2 regions of the Paenibacillus sp. M2 genome follow, and region 1 is predicted to be linked to the other one. Evidence: predicted binding sites of a transcription regulator. Region 1 holds the regulator's gene; the other holds the start of a gene.
What was found. The regulator CtsR, encoded in region 1, represses protease genes until heat stress. The targets are predictions, from matches to a motif close to ATGGTCAATAAAGGTCAAACA.

Region 1 (10,152 bases):
AGGATGTTTCCAGCCCTTTAAGCTTTTTTCCGGTAAAATGACTCGTTTGAAGCCCAACTTTGCGGCTTCCTTCACTCGTTGTTCGGCCCGTGATACGGCTCGAACTTCACCTGTCAGACCGATCTCGCCAAAGATGACGTCGTCCGGCTTGGTCGGTACATCTCTCAAACTGGATGCAATGCTGACGGCAACCGCCAAATCTACAGCGGGCTCATCCAATCGTACTCCACCAGCCACGTTCAGATACGCATCCTGGGTCTGTAAGAACATACCCATCCGTTTCTCCAGCACTGCAATGATAAGATTTAACCGATGCAGATCTACCCCTGTTGCCATACGGCGGGGAGAAGGGAAATGGGTGGTTGAGATCAACGCCTGCAATTCCACGAGCAGAGGGCGTGTACCCTCCATACTGGCAACTACCGTTGAACCTGCTACACCCAGTGGACGTTCTGACAAAAAGAGTTCGGACGGATTGCCCACCTCACGAAGTCCATCCTCACCCATTTCAAAAATACCAATCTCATTGGTGGAACCAAAACGGTTCTTCACCGCACGCAGCAGGCGATACGTATGATGCCGTTCTCCTTCAAAATAAAGCACGCAATCCACCATATGTTCTAACATACGTGGACCGGCAATGGCACCTTCTTTGGTAACATGCCCCACAAGAACCGTTGCAATGCCTCTGCCTTTGGCAATCCGCATGAACCTTGACGTACATTCCCTTACCTGTGCTACACTACCCGGCGCACTGGTAACTTCGGGAAGATATACCGTCTGAATGGAGTCGATGACCAGAAAATGCGGCTGGATCTGATCCACCGCTTCCTCTACGCGTTCCATATTGGTTTCACACAATACATACAACTCGGCAGAGAGTGCCCCGAGGCGGTCTGCCCGCAATTTAGTCTGCTTGACTGATTCCTCACCGGAAACATATAACACACGCAAACCCGAATGCGTCAAAGCATGGGACGTCTGCAACATCAACGTTGATTTACCGATACCCGGATCTCCGCCCACCAGAACGAGTGAACCCGGAACAATTCCGCCACCCAATACCCGGTTCAACTCTCCGATTCCAGTCTGTACACGCGGTTCCTGACCGCTATCTATATCTATGATAGGAAGCGGTTTATCTTTACTGTCAAACAGAGGAGAATTTCTCCCTTGTGTTTTGACCACCGTCTCTGTTTCTTCCACCATTGAATTCCATGACTGACAACCCGGACACTTACCGTACCACTTGGGGGCTTCATAGCCGCATTCCGTACATTGAAACTTGGTTTTAACTTTGGCCACTTCAGCACTCCTATAATTTAGTTTTATAACAGCATTTTGCATTATTCGACGAATTTCACCCAAACTCCCTGACGTGCAGGGTTACTAAAAGTTTACCATTGTTTGAGATTTTTCGTAAAGGATTATCGCAAACTTTACACATGTTCCTGACATAATCATGTCCGTCTTCTGTCCAAAGTGCAAAAAATCCTCCCCGGCCGAGGCCGAGAAGGATTTGATTATGGAATAAGGATTAATACAAGCTGAAGCTCACTCCAAAGCTTGATGTATATTATTTGGTTTCGATTTCCTCATTGGACGGAACGACCACGTCTTTTTTCGTAACAGACAGCGCACCGTTCTCTTCGTCGATGAGCAATGAATCCCCTTTGGTTACGTTACCTGTGAGCAACTCTTCGGACAATTTGTCCTCAATATGCTTCTGGATCGCCCGACGAAGCGGACGCGCACCGTAAGCTGGATCAAAGCCTGACTTCGCAAGGAAAGACTTGGCATTATCAGTGAGTTCGAAATCGACCTCATGTTCGAGCAGTCGTTTACGAAGTTCTTCACTCATAAGCGTAACAATTTCAGCGATGTGTTTTTCTTCGAGTGAGTGGAACACGATAATTTCATCAATCCGGTTAAGGAACTCTGGACGGAAGCTTTTCTTCAGCTCATCCATCACTTTCCCCTTCATGTTGTCATAATCTGCTCCTGCATCTACAACTGCAGTGAAGCCCAGTGTAGAGTTACGTTTGATCGCTTCGGCACCCACGTTGGATGTTAGAATGATCAGCGTATTGCGGAAGTCAACGACGCGACCTTTGGAATCCGTCAGTCGACCATCCTCAAGCACTTGTAACAAGATATTGAATACTTCTGGATGTGCTTTCTCGATTTCATCGAGCAGGACTACGGAATATGGTTTGCGACGAACTTTCTCTGTCAGCTGGCCACCTTCTTCGTACCCAACATATCCTGGAGGCGCTCCGACAAGTCGGGAAGTCGAGTGCTTCTCACCATACTCGGACATATCAATCCGGATTACTGCATTTTCATCGCCGAACATCGCTTCAGCCAGAGCACGAGCAAGTTCTGTTTTACCTACCCCTGTAGGACCGAGGAAAATGAATGAACCCATCGGACGTTTCGGATCTTTAAGTCCTGCACGAGCACGACGAACCGCACGGCTGACAGACTTCACTGCCTCATCCTGACCGATGACACGTTCATGTAGAATAGACTCCAGATTCATCAGACGCTGTGTCTCTTCTTCTTTCAGTTGGTTCACAGGAATTCCTGTCCAGCTGGCTACCACTTGTGCGATATCCTCAGGAGTAACCTCGGAATCGGTGCGACCTTGTTTCTCTTTCCACTGGTTCTTCGTTACATCCAGCTCTTCACGAATTTTTTGTTCCGTATCACGCAGAGCTGCTGCTTTTTCGAACTCCTGACTTTGAACTGCAGCGTCTTTTTCCTTACGGATATCTTCCAGACGGCTTTCCAGTTGTTTCAGGTTTGGTGGGATCGTGTAAGAGTTCAATCTTACTTTGGAACCCGCTTCATCAATCAGGTCAATCGCTTTGTCTGGCAGGAAACGGTCTGTAATGTAACGGTCAGACAGTTTAACCGCCTGCACAATTGCTTCGTCCGTAATTTTCACACGGTGATGCGCCTCATAACGGTCACGCAAGCCATGTAAGATTTGAATCGCTTCTTCCGGAGAAGGCTGATCTACAGTAATCGGTTGGAATCGACGCTCAAGCGCTGCATCCTTCTCGATGTATTTACGATATTCATCCAGTGTTGTCGCACCGATACATTGCAATTCTCCACGAGCCAGAGCCGGTTTCAAAATGTTAGAAGCATCGATGGCACCTTCAGCTCCGCCTGCGCCAATCAAGGTATGCAATTCGTCGATAAACAAGACAATGTTACCTGCTTGGCGAATCTCATCCATGATTTTTTTCAGACGATCTTCGAACTCACCACGATATTTGGTTCCAGCGACTACAGAACCCATATCCAGGGTCATTACACGTTTGTCGCGCAATGTTTCCGGAATCTCATTTGCAATGATTTTTTGTGCAAGGCCTTCAGCAATCGCTGTTTTACCTACACCTGGCTCACCGATCAATACCGGGTTGTTCTTGGTACGACGGCTGAGCACCTGGATGACACGTTCAATTTCTTTACTACGTCCAATGACTGGGTCCAGGTTGTTCTCTCTCGCATAAGCCGTGAGGTCACGTGCCAGACTGTCTAGCGTTGGTGTGCTTACATTGGCAGGTGTGCCATTATGGCTGGATACAGCTTCACTGCTGCCAAGCAATTGCAGCACTTGTTGACGTGCTTTGTTCAGGCTAATTCCCAGGTTATTGAGCACACGTGCTGCAACACCCTCGCCTTCACGAATCAATCCGAGCAGGATATGCTCTGTGCCTACATAGGTATGGCCCAATTTTCGAGCTTCATCCATAGACAGTTCAATTACTTTTTTCGCACGTGGCGTATATGCAATGTTGGTAGGTTGCTCTTGGCCACGGCCAATCAGCGTTTCTACTTCATCCTGAATTTTTTCCAATCCGAGTCCCAGGCCGATCAGTGCTTTGGCTGCGATACCTTCGCCTTCACGAATGAGGCCGAGCAAAATATGCTCAGTACCGATGTTATTATGACCGAGACGGACAGCTTCTTCCTGCGCGAGTGCGAGCACCTTTTGGGCCCGTTCCGTAAATCTTCCAAACATCATATCTCCTGCACCTCCATGGTTTTGGATAAAACGAGGTCATGTAATGAAATAACCGTCGTATTCTTCATATCATTTTTGTTTGCAGCCGTGCTGCGAATAAAGTCATTTGGCATTTGTACATGCCTTATTATATAAAAGCCGCAATGCGGCATGAAACCATATTTCAATACAAAATCAGGCTAAACTAGGACTGCTTCGCTGCATTGATCGTATCACGAATCAACTGAGCTCGGTAGATATCTCGCTCATCTGTGCGCATATCTTCCCCGAATGTTTTCTGCAAAAATCCCGGCTGTGTCATCACATTCAACTCATTCATTACCGTGATGGACAGTCCATCCAACAAGCCGAGATCCACGCCAAGGCGTACATCCGATAAGCGCTGTGCAGCTTCCTTGGAATCAACAATAGCTGCATGAGACAATATGCCGTAAGAACGCATGACCCGATCCGTAATCCGAAGTCTGGAGTCGGTCATTAACCGTTCTCTGGCTGTACGCTCATGACCTATCATCTGTAACACAACACCATGCAGGTTCTCGATGACTTCCTGTTCGGTCTGTCCCAATGTAATCTGGTTCGAGATCTGGAACAGGTTACCCATCGCCTCGCTACCTTCACCGTATATCCCCCTTACAGTTAATCCCACTTGGGAAACTGCGGTTAAAATGCGGCCAATCTGCTGTGTCATCACCAGGGCAGGCAAGTGCATCATAACCGATGCTCTTACACCTGTACCTACATTAGTAGGACAGCTGGTTAAGTATCCTCTGCGGTCATCAAAAGCATAATCCACGTGCGCTTCAAAAGCATCATCTATTGCGGAAGCTTTCTCCCAGGCTTCCTTCACCTGGAACCCCGGATAGAGGCACTGGATACGAAGATGATCCTCTTCGTTAATCATAATACTGACAGACTCATCCTCACTGAGAATAACCGCACCATTCCTGGATTCATTCGCAAGACTTGGACTGATGAGGTGTTTCTCCACCAGCACCCGTTTGTCGAGTTCGTCAATATCGATCAGATCCAACGTATGAAAATCCCCAAAGGCATGAACGTCATCGTATTGAAGTACTTCGCTCAGCTTATTCAGCACCTCTTCCGATTGCTCATTGGAAGCCAGCATCGGAAACGGAACATGCTGAAGGTTGCGTGCAATCCGGACACGGCTGCTAATGACGATTTCGGAATCAGCCGCATCACTGCGCATCCAGTCGCTGAGCGCCTTATCTGTAAAGCGCAGATTAGGCATTACGCATCCCTCCTACTCATGACAAACTTTACTCCTGAGCTATTCCTTTTTCAAGTCCTCTGATCTGGTCACGGATCTGGGCCGCCTCTTCAAATTCCTCTTGCGCGATACTCTCCTGGAGCTCCCGCTTCAGATCAGCGATTTGCCGTTTCACCTTGATGCGACCACCAGCTCGTGCAGGCACTTTGCCTACATGGGACGTATTACCGTGAACCCGCTTGAACAAAGGATCCAGACGGCTGTCAAAATATTTATAACATGAACTGCAGCCGAACCGGCCTATCTTGCTAAATTGTGCGTACGTCATACCACACTCTTCACATTGAAGTGCTTTTGCAGGTGGTGTTCCTGTCGATCCACTTTTGCTGGCTGGATCAAAATCAAGCAATCCGGACAACAAGTTGTGAATGGAAAACCCACCTGCTGTTCCAGGGATCATTTCCCCTTTTTCACGGGCACATGACTCACAAATATGGAATTCCGTCTTCTCCCCATTTACGATTTTCGTAAAATGAAGTGTCGCCGGACGTTTATTGCATTCTTGGCACAGCATATTGATGTACCTCCTTTGACCCCGATAGTTTTCATTTACCGAGCAAAGATATTAACATCGCCTTCAACATTCTGGCACGAATTTGATCCCGGTAAGGAAGTTTGACTAATATAACCTCTCTAGATACAGCAGCTCGCATCAACCCGGCTTCCCGCTTGCTCAAGAAGCGCGCTTCTTCCAATTGATAGATCAGACCTTCGGCAGCTGTCTGCCCGATCTCTTCACCAATACTATGGTGCAAATGATTATGCAGAGCTGATTGGGCCGGTAATTCAATACGCTGTATGCGAACATAACCACCACCGCCGCGTTTACTCTCTACCAGGTATCCCTTCTCGAGTGTAAAACGTGTGCTGATGACATAATTGATCTGGGAAGGTACACATGAGAATTGATCTGCCAGATCATTACGCTGAATTTCAACCATTCCTTCGGGACTTTCATGCAAAATACTCTTCAGATATCGTTCGATAATATCAGAGATATTACGCATCCAATCATCCTCCACTGTCTGAAACGTTAAGTCAATAAGGACCCACACGCCCCCACAGAGTACACCTTCTCTACCCATTTAACCAATCAGGGAAACAGCGAATCTTGCTTCCACAGGTGTCAATAGGAGAGCGAAGGAAGCACGAAGGTCCTTTAATATTCCCTTGATCCTCCGATGAGATGAATCCCGTATATTGGCGATCATGCATCAGATTGTAGAAAGAAAGCTACTTAAGTATTGAACCTTTAGTTGACTTTGACTTTCTTTGACTTTATAACCATTATAGCATATTTTGTGGTTTTGCCAAGTGGGGTCACTATTCATTTTTTACGATTTTACACGAAATATTCCCCAGACACAAAAAAACCTCCCCAAAATTGCTGGAGAAGTCCATTTGTCTTTCAATCACGCCGTATTTCTATATAAGCTAATCAAGTTAAATGGAGCAGTGGGAATAGTCATCAGAAGAAATCGAGCAAATAGGTTTCCCGTTCAGGAATGACTTGTTCCAAAGCCTTGATTGCTGCTTCTGGTCCGTGAATTCTTCCGATCCGTGCCATTTCCGTTGGTCTGCGATACCCCATCAGCACTGCGGTAAGAGATTGAATATCCACCTTAATGGTCTGATCATCAGTAATTGGTTCCGAAGTTTTCCATATGGACGCTGTTCCGTTCATTGCCACGTTTAATTGCCATACCCCTTCATTCCATGGAGCGTGTGCATCTTCTACCTGAAGAACAATCTGCAACGGTGAGTCCTGATTTGCAAAGGGATACTGGGATATAAACTGCTCCACACTAACGATACGCGCCATAAAATAAGGTACAATCTCCTGCTGAATCCTCGGGTTATCCAATTGGAAGGCAAGTGTATCACTGGCAGGTGCCTGCAACGTAACTTCCTCGATCATGGAATCATGGTTAGCAATGAAGGTCCACAGTCCTTGCCTAGCCTCTTCGTTCAGATAGATGATCTCTTTAATAGTAAACTTATTTTCCTTAACCTCATATAAAAGATAACCTTGTGCTGCATCAGCTTCATCGTAATATACAGCCTTCTGGCTGCTTCCATTAACCAGAACTGAATTCTCCCACCTTGCATCATCCCGAACCAGAGTTCCGTTATAACGCTCAGCATAAGCACTGTATACTTCCTTTAATATGCTGAGGCCCGGATCCCCACGCCGAATTGTTCCAGGTGTCGCTTTTTTCATAGGCAAATGAGCTGTAGGTACTTTATAACGTTTAAATTCAACATACGTCTCCCATCCATACTTCCGATAGAAACCAAAAGAGAATGGATGCAAGAATGATATGCTCTGTTTGTTGCGATTCATTTCTTCCAACGCATGCTTCAGTAGACCCGCTACCCAGCCTTTGCGTCTATACTCTGGCCAGGTGGCTACACCCGCAATACCGCCCATCTCGAACGCTCTGCCATGAATATAGGTGTGAAAAGGAATGATGTGAAGTTTGGCTCCTAGCTGCCCGTCCTCATATACACCCCATATATCTTGTGACGAAAACTGACTCCGCCGCTTTTCTTTTTGTTCATCATTCATTACCACCTGAAAAGCATATTCGGAGAGTGCCATCGCTGGTTCAAAATCATCTACCGTCACTTTCTGAATTTCCATGTTGTCCTACACCCCATTCGCTAGAGTTATTATCAATCCAAATCATGGCCTGATATGTGATATATGTACCCCTTAGAGTGTGTCAGAGGATTCTTACAAAGTCAAATAAGAGATGCTTTCGCATCCCCTTAAATAAACAAATAAAAACCACCACCGAATAACATCGGCAGTGGTTCTTCGCTTGGCGGCGTCCTACTCTCCCAGGACCCTGCGGTCCAAGTACCATCGGCGCTAGAGGGCTTAACGGTCGTGTTCGGGATGGGTACGTGTGGAACCCCTCCGCCATCGCCACCAAACGTGATTTGTCGAAGCATAGCTTCTTGAAATCAGATATGGAACTGAAAATCATACACACATTCTGTGATGTACCAATTTTCATTTCAGAGATCGTTCTCTGAAAACTAGATTCGAAACGAAACATGCGAATTATCACTTGCTATTGGATAAGCCCTCGACCGATTAGTACTGGTCAGCTCCATGCATTGCTGCACTTCCACCCCCAGCCTATCTACCTCGTCGTCTTCAAGGGGTCTTACATACTGGGAAATCTCATCTTGAGGGGGGCTTCACGCTTAGATGCTTTCAGCGTTTATCCCGTCCGTACATAGCTACCCAGCGGTGCTCCTGGCGGAACAACTGGTACACCAGCGGTACGTCCATCCCGGTCCTCTCGTACTAAGGACAGCTCCTCTCAAATTTCCTACGCCCACGACAGATAGGGACCGAACTGTCTCACGACGTTCTGAACCCAGCTCGCGTACCGCTTTAATGGGCGAACAGCCCAACCCTTGGGACCTACTTCAGCCCCAGGATGCGATGAGCCGACATCGAGGTGCCAAACCTCCCCGTCGATGTGGACTCTTGGGGGAGATAAGCCTGTTATCCCCAGGGTAGCTTTTATCCGTTGAGCGATGGCCCTTCCATGCGGTACCACCGGATCACTAAGCCCGACTTTCGTCCCTGCTCGACTTGTAGGTCTCGCAGTCAAGCTCCCTTATGCCTTTGCACTCTTCGAATGATTTCCAACCATTCTGAGGGAACCTTTGGGCGCCTCCGTTACTCTTTAGGAGGCGACCGCCCCAGTCAAACTGCCCACCTGACACTGTCCCCGCACCGGATTACGGTACCAGGTTAGAACCTAGATACGATCAGGGTGGTATCCCAACGTTGCCTCCACACAAGCTGGCGCTCATGCTTCAAAGGCTCCCACCTATCCTGTACAGATCGTACCCAAATTCAATATCAAGCTGCAGTAAAGCTCCATGGGGTCTTTCCGTCTTGTCGCGGGTAACCTGCATCTTCACAGGTATTAAAATTTCACCGGATCTCTCGTTGAGACAGCGCCCAAGTCGTTACGCCATTCGTGCGGGTCAGAATTTACCTGACAAGGAATTTCGCTACCTTAGGACCGTTATAGTTACGGCCGCCGTTTACTGGGGCTTCGGTTCACAGCTTCGGGATTACTCCCTAACCACTCCCCTTAACCTTCCAGCACCGGGCAGGCGTCAGCCCGTATACTTCGCCTTACGGCTTCGCACAGACCTGTGTTTTTGCTAAACAGTCGCTTGGGCCTTTTCACTGCGGCCCCCTCGTGCTATTCACACTACCGGGGCACCCCTTCTCCCGAAGTTACGGGGTCATTTTGCCGAGTTCCTTAACGAGAGTTCTTCCGCGCGCCTTAGAATACTCTTCTCGCCTACCTGTGTCGGTTTGCGGTACGGGCACCTTCACCTGGCTAGAGGCTTTTCTTGGCAGTGTGAGATCATGACCTTCGCTACTATAATTTTCGCTCCCCATCACAGCTCAGCCTTACAATGTGCGGATTTGCCTACACATCAGCCTTACTGCTTAGACGGACATCCATCAGTCCGCGTCACTACCCTACTGCGTCCCCCCATTGCTCATAACGGCTTACGGTGGTACAGGAATTTCGACCTGTTGTCCTTCGACTACGCCTTTCGGCCTCGCCTTAGGTCCCGACTTACCCTGAGCGGACGAGCCTTCCTCAGGAACCCTTAGGCTTTCGGCGGATCAGATTCTCACTGATCTTTTCGTTACTCATACCGGCATTCTCACTTGTATAATGTCCAGCGCTCCTTACGGTACACCTTCAACCCTTATACAACGCTCCCCTACCCCTGATGCAAAGCATCAAGCCATAGCTTCGGTGGTGTG
Region 2 (10,152 bases), 1.0 Mb from region 1:
CAACACGGCCCATGCACTCATCTGTTACTTCAACCGCTTTGATGGTAGGCTCCAGCATGCCGGAGTGTCCAACCATGTCAGGGTTAGCAAAGTTCAGAATGATGGCGTCATGTTTGTCTGCTTCGATCTCGCGAACACATGCATCAGCTACTTCATACGCACTCATCTCCGGTTGCAGGTCATACGTTGCAACTTTTGGTGAGTTGATCAGTACGCGAGTTTCGCCCGGAAGCTCCACATCACGACCACCGCTGAAGAAGAAGGTAACGTGCGGGTATTTCTCAGTTTCTGCAATACGCAGTTGTTTTTTATTGTTCTGTACCAGAACTTCACCCAGGGTGTTGTCGAGGTTCTTCGGCGAATAAGCCACATAACCTTCAACCGTCTCGCTGAACAAAGTCAAGCATACAAAGTGCAAGCCCACAGGGAACTTCGGTCCACGATCGAAACCGCGGAAATCCTGGTTTGTGAATACTTGCGACAACTGGATCGCACGGTCAGGACGGAAGTTGAGGAAGATAACGGAATCGCCGCTCTCAACCAAACCTACCGGCTCACCATCCGCTTTGACGATAACCGTTGGTTCAACGAATTCATCAAATACGGACTTCTCATACGATTCTTCAACCGCTTTGAGTGGGTCAGTGTATTTTGGTCCATCTCCATAAACGATGGCACGGTATGATTTCTCAACCCGTTCCCAACGTTTGTCACGGTCCATCGCGTAATAGCGCCCTTGAACCGTTGCAATTTTACCTACACCGACTTCTTCAATCTTGGCGATCAGCTTCTGCATGAAGTCTTTACCACTGTCTGGCATAACATCACGGCCATCCATGAAAGCATGAATATATACATCATTCATTCCTTCTTTTTTGGCCAGATCCAGCATAGCAAACAGGTGGTCGATGTGACTATGTACGCCGCCATCAGACAACAAGCCGTAGAGATGAAGCTTTTTGCCGCTTTGTTTCGCTTCGCGAACCGCTTTGACAAGTGTTTCATTGTCGTAGAACTCGCCGTCACGAATGGATTTGGAGATACGGGTCAAATCCTGGTATACGATCCGGCCGGCACCAATGTTCAGGTGACCTACCTCGGAATTTCCCATTTGCCCTTCTGGCAAACCTACAGCTTCACCGCAAGCAGTGAGTGTTGTATGTGGGAATTGGCTCATGAAACGGTCGTAGTTCGGTTTCTTGGCTTGCGCTACCGCGTTGCCTTCCACCGTGTTACGTAGACCAAAGCCATCCATGATGATCAGTGCTACAGGTTTTGGAGCTGTCATCTTACTTCGCCCCCTCAACAAGCGCGATGAACGAAGCCGGCTGCAAGCTGGCACCGCCAACAAGTGCGCCGTCGATGTCGCTTTGTCCGAGGTATTCTGTTACGTTCTCCGGTTTAACACTGCCGCCGTATTGAATACGAACTGCATTCGCAACCGTCTCGTTGTACAGATCCTTCACCAGCGTACGGATGTAAGCAATAACTTCATTCGCATCTTGGGAAGTGGAGGATTTGCCTGTACCAATCGCCCAGATTGGCTCATAAGCGATAACAACTTGTGCCGCTTGCTCTGCAGACAGACCTGCAAAAGCAGCTACTGTTTGCACTTTGCATACGTCTTTTGTTTGGTTCGCTTCACGCTCGTCAAGCGTCTCACCAAGGCAGAAGATTGGAGTCAATCCGTGACGGAATGCTGCATGCAATTTTTTATTGACAGTCTCATCGGTTTCCGCAAAATATTGACGGCGCTCCGAGTGACCAATAATGACATAATCCACGCCCAGGTCTTTCAGCATTACGCCGCTGATTTCACCTGTGAATGCACCGTTGTCTTCAAAATGAAGATTTTGTGCACCAATTTTGATGTTTGTGCCTTTAACGGCTTCTACCAGAGATGGCAGATTCGTAAACGGTGCGCAGATTACAGTTTCCACGCCTTCAACTTCCGCTTTTCCTTTAACTTCCTGAATGAAGTCATTGGATTCGGAAACCGTTTTAAACATTTTCCAGTTACCTGCGATAATCGGTGTTCTCATGGGTTTCAACTCCTTCATGCTATAGGCTACTAAAACTTACTTGTCGTTCAATGCCACTACGCCTGGAAGTACTTTACCTTCCATGAACTCGAGCGATGCACCGCCACCTGTAGAGATGTGGTTCATTTTATCAGCCAATTTGAACTTCTCTGCTGCTGCTGCGGAGTCACCGCCACCAATTACAGTGTAAGCTTCTGTCTCAGCGCAAGCTTCCGCTACTGCACGAGTACCGTGGGAGAATGGCTCGATTTCAAATACGCCCATTGGTCCGTTCCACACAACCAATTTGGAGTTTTTGATTACATCAGCATAGATCTCACGTGTTTTAGGACCGATGTCGATACCTTCCCAATCTGCTGGGATACCATCGATGTCAACGATTTGTGTGTTTGCTTTCGCACTGAAATCGTCAGACACTACGATATCTACCGGCAGGTAGAAGTTTTTGCCCAATTTTTTCGCTTTTTCGATAAAACCAAGAGCAACATCAAGTTTGGAATCATCCAGCAAGGATTGTCCAATTTCATGTCCTTGTGCTTTGAAGAACGTGTAAGTCAGACCGCCACCGATGATCACGTTGTCTGCAATGTTCAGCAGGTTGTCGATTACATCGATTTTGTCTTTAACTTTGGATCCACCAATGATAGCTGTGAAAGGACGCTCAGGGTTGGAGATTGCTTTACCCAACACTTCAAGTTCTTTCTCCATCAACAAACCGGACACTGCTGGAAGCAAGTGAGCGATTCCTTCAGTCGAAGCGTGTGCTCTGTGAGCCGCGCCAAACGCATCATTAACGAAAACGTCAGCCAGTTCAGCAAATTGTTTTGCCAGTTCCGGATCGTTTTTCTCTTCGCCTGCGTGGAAACGAACGTTTTCAAGCAACAATACGTCGCCGTTGTTCAGTTCAGCGATTTGAGCTTTAACAGCGTCACCAACAGAACCGTCAGCTTTAACAACTGTTTTACCAAGCAATTCAGACAAACGCTCAGCTGCTGGAGTCAAACGCAAAGATTCAACCACTTCGCCGTTAGGACGACCCATGTGGCTTGCCAAAATGACTTTAGCGCCTTTTTCAATCAAGAAGTTGATTGTAGGAAGCGTTGCACGAATACGTTTGTCATCTGTAATTTTACCATCTTCGAGCGGCACATTGAAATCTACACGGACAAAAGCCCGTTTTCCTGTCAATTCGATATCGCGTACACTTTTTTTGTTCATCTGTATTTCCTCCGCACCCATGTATTTGGTGGACCAATCAAGAGCTAAAATCCCTTGTCAATCCTGGTGTTTTTGAGAAATTTGCAAAATGTAGATATATAAAGAGCGGAAACAATATAGCATCTGTTTCCGCTCTATGTTATTGCAGATATTACTTAATCATTTTTGCAAAGTGCTCCAAAGTGCGAACCAATTGTGCAGTGTAGGACATTTCATTGTCATACCAAGCTACAGTTTTAACCAATTGTTGGTCGCCAACAGTCAGAACTTTAGTTTGAGTTGCATCAAACAGGGAACCGAAAGTGATTCCTTGGATATCGGAAGATACAATTTCGTCTTCTGTGTATCCGAAAGTTTCTGGATCGGAAGCTTCTTGCATAGCTGCGTTAACTTCTTCAGCAGTTACTTTTTTGTTCAGAACAGTTACGAGCTCAGTCAGGGAACCAGTAGCTACTGGTACACGTTGAGCTGCACCATCAAGGATGCCTTGCAGTTCTGGGATTACCAGACCGATTGCTTTAGCAGCACCAGTTGTGTTAGGGATGATGTTTTCAGCTGCTGCGCGAGCACGACGGAAGTCACCTTTAGGGTGTGGAGCATCCAACGTGTTTTGGTCGCCAGTGTAAGCGTGAATTGTAGTCATCAAACCTTGAACGATTCCGAATTTGTCTTGCAGTGTTTTTGCCATAGGTGCCAGGCAGTTTGTTGTGCAAGATGCGCCAGAGATTACAGTTTCAGTACCGTCGAGGATTTCATGGTTTACGTTGTAAACGATGGTTTTCATGTCGCCAGTAGCTGGTGCGGAGATAACAACTTTCTTAGCTCCACCTTTCAAGTGTTTCTCAGCTGCTTCTTTCGTTGTGAAGAAACCAGTACATTCCAGAACGATATCTACGCCCAGGTCGCCCCAAGGAAGTTCTTCCGGGTTACGGTTAGCCAATACTTTAACTTCTTTGCCGTTCACTTTGAAGAAGCCATCGTGTACTTCAACATCGCCATCGAAACGACCTTGAGTTGTATCATATTTGAGCAAATGAGCGAGCATTTTAGCGTCAGTCAAGTCGTTGATTGCTACTACCTCGATGCCTGCTACATTTTGAATACGGCGGAATGCCAAGCGTCCAATACGTCCAAAACCGTTAATACCTACTTTAATCATGAGTAAGTTCCTCCCAAGTTTTGATTAATTTTTTATGAAACTTATATATTCAAGACAGACGGTGAAGTCCGTCAAGACAACAATAGTTGTGATTCAAAGTAAAACCTTATTCCATTTCAGCAACGATGACTTCGGCAGCAGCCTCATCAATAATCAGAATATCTTCCTGACCAAATCGCAACACAGAATGTATAGCAGCAGCTTTGCTTTTGCCACCTGCGATTCCAATCACAACATCGGTTCGTTCAATATCCTGAAGTCGCATACCCAGTGTAAGCATGGTATGTACCACCTTACCCTGATCGTTAAAGTAATAACCGAAAGATTCAGATACGGCACCTTGCTCCTGAAGTTCATCTATAATCTCCGTCGCAAGTTTACGTCTTGTCGCCATCTCCACGGCATCACCAATTCCATGAATAACAATCCGCGATTTCCGAATCAGCTGCAGAATCTCCTGAACACTAGGGTCCTGGATTAATGATTCATAGGCATGATCACTAAGCAAATCCGGTACATGCAGGAGTTTGTATTGCGCCCCTACCCGCTTTGCCATTGTAGATGCAATCGTATTTGCCTGAATTTCAAGGCTTTCTCCAAGTCCACCGCGTGCCGGTACGAACCAGACACCTTTAAGCGATGTTGGCGGATTTAGTTGTTCTGCGACTTCGGCCGTTGTTGAACCGCCAGTAACGGCGACAACGTCGTTATCACTCATGATATTGCCGAGAGCCTTCGCTCCGGCTCTGCCCAGTTCCCTTTTGGCAAATGGAGAAATATCCGAATCACCAGGAACCACAACTACCTTTTGCAGACCGTAGGCTTGCTTGATGCGCTCTTCCAGCTCGGATAATCCGAACAACTCTTTGGCTACGGGCTCTAACTGCTGCAGCAAATCATACCCTGCCTCGCTGATCTTCATTCCTGCACTGTCAATTTCAATAAGTCCCTGAGCCTTTAACAGATCGGTCTCAGCCCTCAGAACCCGCTCGGTCATCTGCATGGAATTAGCTAACGTTCTCCGTCCGATCACATCCGATAACATGATCTGTTGCAGAATCGTATACCTCTTTTTCAAGATATCCATGAGATCAGGCAGAAGCTGCTTTTGTACTTCTAAAATCGTTCGCATGCTTTCCACTCCCGCAAGTTCTCGTTCTAAGCTCTCTTTCGTGGCCCTAAAACGTCCCGGGTTAACTTTTTAAGTCCCACGTCTATTCTACCTAAAACTGACGTGACATGCAAGTGTTTCAACGTGTTATTTCGACACGCATTCAGCGTTTGTACGCGCCTATTTTCACAATCCTAGACTTCCATGATCTAGGACTAGCTCACGCATACCATATATAGAAGAAACGAATGAATTCAATCTACATATCGCTCAGAATCACATTTCATACGGCATGTCCAAAACCTCTAATAGCATTTACTTAAATGTACTCTTTATCCACTCTTCTTCATCATGATCATTTTTAGGTTAATCCAAACCAATACCACAACGAACTGCTTGCAATTAAATATTTCATGAGCTATAATCATTATTGCTGTCACATAATGTGCGCCCGTGGTCCAATGGATATGACGTAGGCCTCCGAAGCCTGAGATCCAAGTTCGATTCTTGGCGGGCGCGCCATTTTTATTTAACAGCTCATAACCCATTTAACCAATGAAACCGGAAAGGTTTCTTTTTTTTGCAAGTTAGTTTGACTTTCTTTGACTTTTTGTTTGGAATTGTTTATTATGTGGGTAATACGGTAACAGTTTAAGTATAAACACCAATAACATTTACATTCCAAGGAGGTTTTTCACGTGAGTTTTATTCCAATGGTCGTTGAACAGAGCAACCGGGGTGAGCGCGCCTACGACATCTACTCCAGATTGCTGAAGGATCGTATTATTTTCCTTGGTAGCGATGTTAATGACGTAGTGGCTAATGCCATTATGGCACAGATGTTGTTCCTGGCTGCGGAAGATCCGGAGAAAGACATTCACTTATACATCAACAGCCCAGGCGGATCGATTACAGCCGGTATGGCGATTTACGATACAATGCAGTTCATCAAACCGGATGTATCTACCATCTGTGTAGGTATGGCGGCTTCCATGGGTGCATTCTTGCTGAATGCCGGTGCAAAAGGTAAACGTTTTGCATTACCAAACAGTGAAATTATGATTCACCAACCACTTGGTGGTGCACAAGGTCAAGCTTCCGACATCGAAATCCGTGCTCGCCGCATCCTGAAAATGCGTGATACCTTGAACCGCATCATCTCTGAGCGTTCAGGTCAACCGCTGGAGCGGATTGAGAAAGATACAGATCGTGACTACTTCATGAGTGCTGCTGAAGCCGCCGATTACGGTATCATTGATAAAGTTATCGAAAACGTAGGTTCCCAAGGCATTTAAGTGTTATGTAGACCCCGGTCTACGAGTTAACATATCAACACCTAACGTCAGCAACACCCCATTGTGTTGTCTATACGGGATTAAGCCCTCATCATGATTATGATGAGGGCTTATTTTTTCATTTTATAAGAAAGATAACTTAAGAGTGCATAATAATGATTTCTTTATTTGGTTCCAGATACATTACTGAAAGGTTCAGTTCCTTTAGGGAGAATTTCTTTATACGTAAATGGCATTTCAGGGAATCCCTCTGCGTACGCCGTATACTCATACAACTGGAAGAACACGACCACACCCGTTGGTGTCACATAGAAATCCTGATCTTTATTCAATCCTTTATAACCTTCCAGGTATCCACCACGAGCTTTCAGCTGTTCGCCGACTTTTTTACCCAACGTCTCACGCATGGTTTTGTTGTTTTGCAGCACATCATCTAACGTAAGCTCCTTGCCTGTGTCCAGTGCAAAGGTGTGGCCCGTACGGGTTGTCATACCATGAGCGCCAGCATAATCTTCGTATCGTTGTGTAATGAGTCCCAGCACGCCTTTTTCGTTGTACGTCACTACATAAGAGCTCTCAAATGCATATGGACGGTTGGCTGTAGCACCGCCGAATTCAGATGTCTGTTTCTTGAAGTCAGCTACATAAGCATCCACTTCGTCTTTCAGCACTTTGTTGATTGCCGCTTCAGCTTCTTTGCTGGCAAGTCCACTCACTTGCGGATATTGAACATCGACTTCAGCATTTTTTACAGTGACATTGACTGTTGCCGCTTTAATTTTAACGTTATTTTGTTTCACCTTGCTGAGTGTCAACGTTTTGGTTTTGCCATCCCAATTCCCCTGTACACCCAGATAATCTCTCATTGCTGAGAATGGAATATATAATCGACCCTGAATCAATTTTGCTTCCACCTGAGGGTAATAACCGTTAATGTACACGTTTGGTTGTCCATCCATCAGGCTAACGGTCATCGCATTGTTGGCTGCTGTTACCGTATATGACTTGGTTTTCGCATCATATTTCAGCGTTCCACCCGCTACATCTTTTACTGCCGTAAGAGAGACCCATGTCGATCCACCTTGAAGAAGCCCTTTTTGAGTCAGTGTTTTTCCACCCGATTTCAGAGTTACCTCAGCCGGGGTTGTCACTTTAGAGGATACCGATGCTGCCTGAACCGAACTGTCCTGCCATACCGAACCACTACCTACAATAATTCCTGCTGCAAGCAACGCACTTGTCCATTTTTTCCATGATGTCATATATAAAACTCCTCTCTGAATTCACAATTAGGGATCATTGCGTATGTAATCCTGACCTGATCGCATATCTCATACGCTCACCTCTCTATTATAATTAACCCAATTTCGGAAAGGTTTACAGCTCGAGTTACAATGTTGATGAATATCAGGCGGAAAATATAATGGGTTATGACCTTTTTGTCACGAACAACTATACAAAAAAGATACCAATATACAGCATTTCATGTTGCTTCAAAAAGGTATCCCCCTATCTAACTTCATCAAAGTTTGCTTTTCCAACAAAAAAAGACTCTGTCCACAGGACAAAGTCTTTGTCATTATTTCGTTGTACCCTTCAAATGACACTTGAAAAGGTTACTTGAGCTTACAGTCCTTAATTCGATCTTTTATTTCATTTCATACGTGATATTCAGGATTGTACTTACTTTAACCTGGCCTGTTTCAATCTCCGTACCACCTGCTGTATCTTGTGCTTTGGACATCAACGCCTCGCTTGCATAGAATACAGGCACACTGGCATCACCTTGGCTCACGGAAAGAACAGCACCCAGTTGACGTTTAACTGCTTTTGCAATGGCGCCAGCTTTCACATCTGCATTGGCAACAGCTTTCTCAATCACTTGGGATTCATAACTTTCCGGATTTTCTACAGTAAAGCGTACGTTCTCAATATTGTTGGCACCCGCCCCTGAAGCAGCATCGAGCAGCTCGCCAATCTTGTCCATCTGACGATACGTGACTGTCAGTGTATGATGCGCTGTGTATCCTTTGATTTGTTGTCCGTCTTTTTCGCTATACGTATAGTTGGGTTGTACAGAGAACTGACTGGTTTGAATGTCGTCTGCACTGATCTTCCACGTATTCTTCAGCAGGTTGGATACCTTTTGAACTTTGGCAGCATTCGCTTTTTGAGCAGATGCAGCTGTCTCTGCAGTACTGTTCACACCAATGGACAGATAAGCAATATCAGGCTTCACCTGAATCTCACCTTTACCCACGACGTTAATCACATTCTGTTGTACCCCTTGAACCTCTGCAGCATAAGCATAGTTCCCTGGCGCAACCCATGCGGTTCCTCCTACAAGCAACGTACTTGCCACCAGCACTGCACCAAACGGTTTCATCCATTGTTTACCCATCACGATAGCCTCCTTATGTGTTAACATCTCAAACTTTATTCGATTTGATACCTTAACAGACGGGACAAATTCCATAATGTTGCACTTGACGATAGCATAAACGTGAAAAACGCAAAAAAGCCCCTTTCGGGACTTCTTCATTGGATTGATCATATCTTATTGGTTTTCGAGCTCTTCCTTGCTTACCAGACTAACTAAAGCGTTTACAGCCTGTTCGGCATCCGCGCCTTCTGCACTAATCTGGATTTCCGTACCTGTGCTAATTGCAAGGCTCATGATCCCCATGATACTTTTTGCATTAACTTTTTTGTCGTCCTTCTCGACGAACACTTCAGACGAGTACTTATTCGCTTCTTGAACGAACAGTGCCGCAGGTCTGGCATGGAGACCCGTTTTCAAACGGACAACTACCGGGTGCTTTGTCATGGAAACTTACCCCCTATTATGAAATCTGGACATTAAATACACAATTATATTTAAACAACATTATACCATTAACCCGTGCAGGACACTAGAAGAAAAAACTCAGGGTTCTTTGGAGGACATTATCTTGCCCTAATTTCATCTTTTGCACAGCGCATCCAATGACCTAAGTGAGTCTCCCAGATCCTTAACGGCTGACTTTCCTGACCTTTCTGTTCAGCAGAAACAGCCGACCTTGTTACTTTACCCTACTCCGTCTTAACCATAACGTTCTGTGCGTACTTTCTCAGCCAGTTCATCAATTTTACGAAGCCGATGGTTCACTCCCGACTTGCTGACTGTACCTTTAAGGAGCTCGCCAACTTCCTTCAAGTTGATATCCGGATGAGCGAGTCGAACCTCCGCCACTTCGCGAAGTTTCTCAGGCAAAGATTCCAGACCAACTTCCTTTTGTAACAACCGGATATTATCGATTTGTCTTACGGCCGCTCCAATCGTTTTGT

Region 2: the regulator CtsR is predicted to act here: its motif matches at 6,120-6,140, upstream of clpP (ATP-dependent Clp endopeptidase proteolytic subunit ClpP).

What each region holds. Positions count from the first base shown of each region.
Region 1 covers NZ_CP169648.1:6,494,550-6,504,701, forward strand. Annotated here, with positions in the region: gene radA (DNA repair protein RadA) at 1-1,305, opposite strand, end outside; gene ACETMN_RS29775 (ATP-dependent Clp protease ATP-binding subunit) at 1,577-4,039, opposite strand; gene ACETMN_RS29780 (protein arginine kinase) at 4,224-5,294, opposite strand; gene ACETMN_RS29785 (UvrB/UvrC motif-containing protein) at 5,323-5,847, opposite strand; gene ACETMN_RS29790 (CtsR family transcriptional regulator) at 5,879-6,340, opposite strand; gene eis (enhanced intracellular survival protein Eis) at 6,802-7,977, opposite strand; rRNA gene rrf (5S ribosomal RNA) at 8,157-8,273, opposite strand; rRNA gene ACETMN_RS29805 (23S ribosomal RNA) at 8,417-10,152, opposite strand, start outside.
Region 2 covers NZ_CP169648.1:180,187-190,338, reverse strand. Annotated here, with positions in the region: gene gpmI (2,3-bisphosphoglycerate-independent phosphoglycerate mutase) at 1-1,288, opposite strand, end outside; gene tpiA (triose-phosphate isomerase) at 1,290-2,042, opposite strand; gene ACETMN_RS00920 (phosphoglycerate kinase) at 2,079-3,260, opposite strand; gene gap (type I glyceraldehyde-3-phosphate dehydrogenase) at 3,412-4,419, opposite strand; gene ACETMN_RS00910 (sugar-binding transcriptional regulator) at 4,526-5,551, opposite strand; tRNA gene ACETMN_RS00905 (tRNA-Arg) at 5,978-6,052, shown strand; gene clpP (ATP-dependent Clp endopeptidase proteolytic subunit ClpP) at 6,229-6,825, shown strand; gene ACETMN_RS00895 (stalk domain-containing protein) at 6,990-8,087, opposite strand; gene ACETMN_RS00890 (SIMPL domain-containing protein) at 8,474-9,226, opposite strand; gene ACETMN_RS00885 (HPr family phosphocarrier protein) at 9,383-9,652, opposite strand; gene whiA (DNA-binding protein WhiA) at 9,908-10,152, opposite strand, start outside.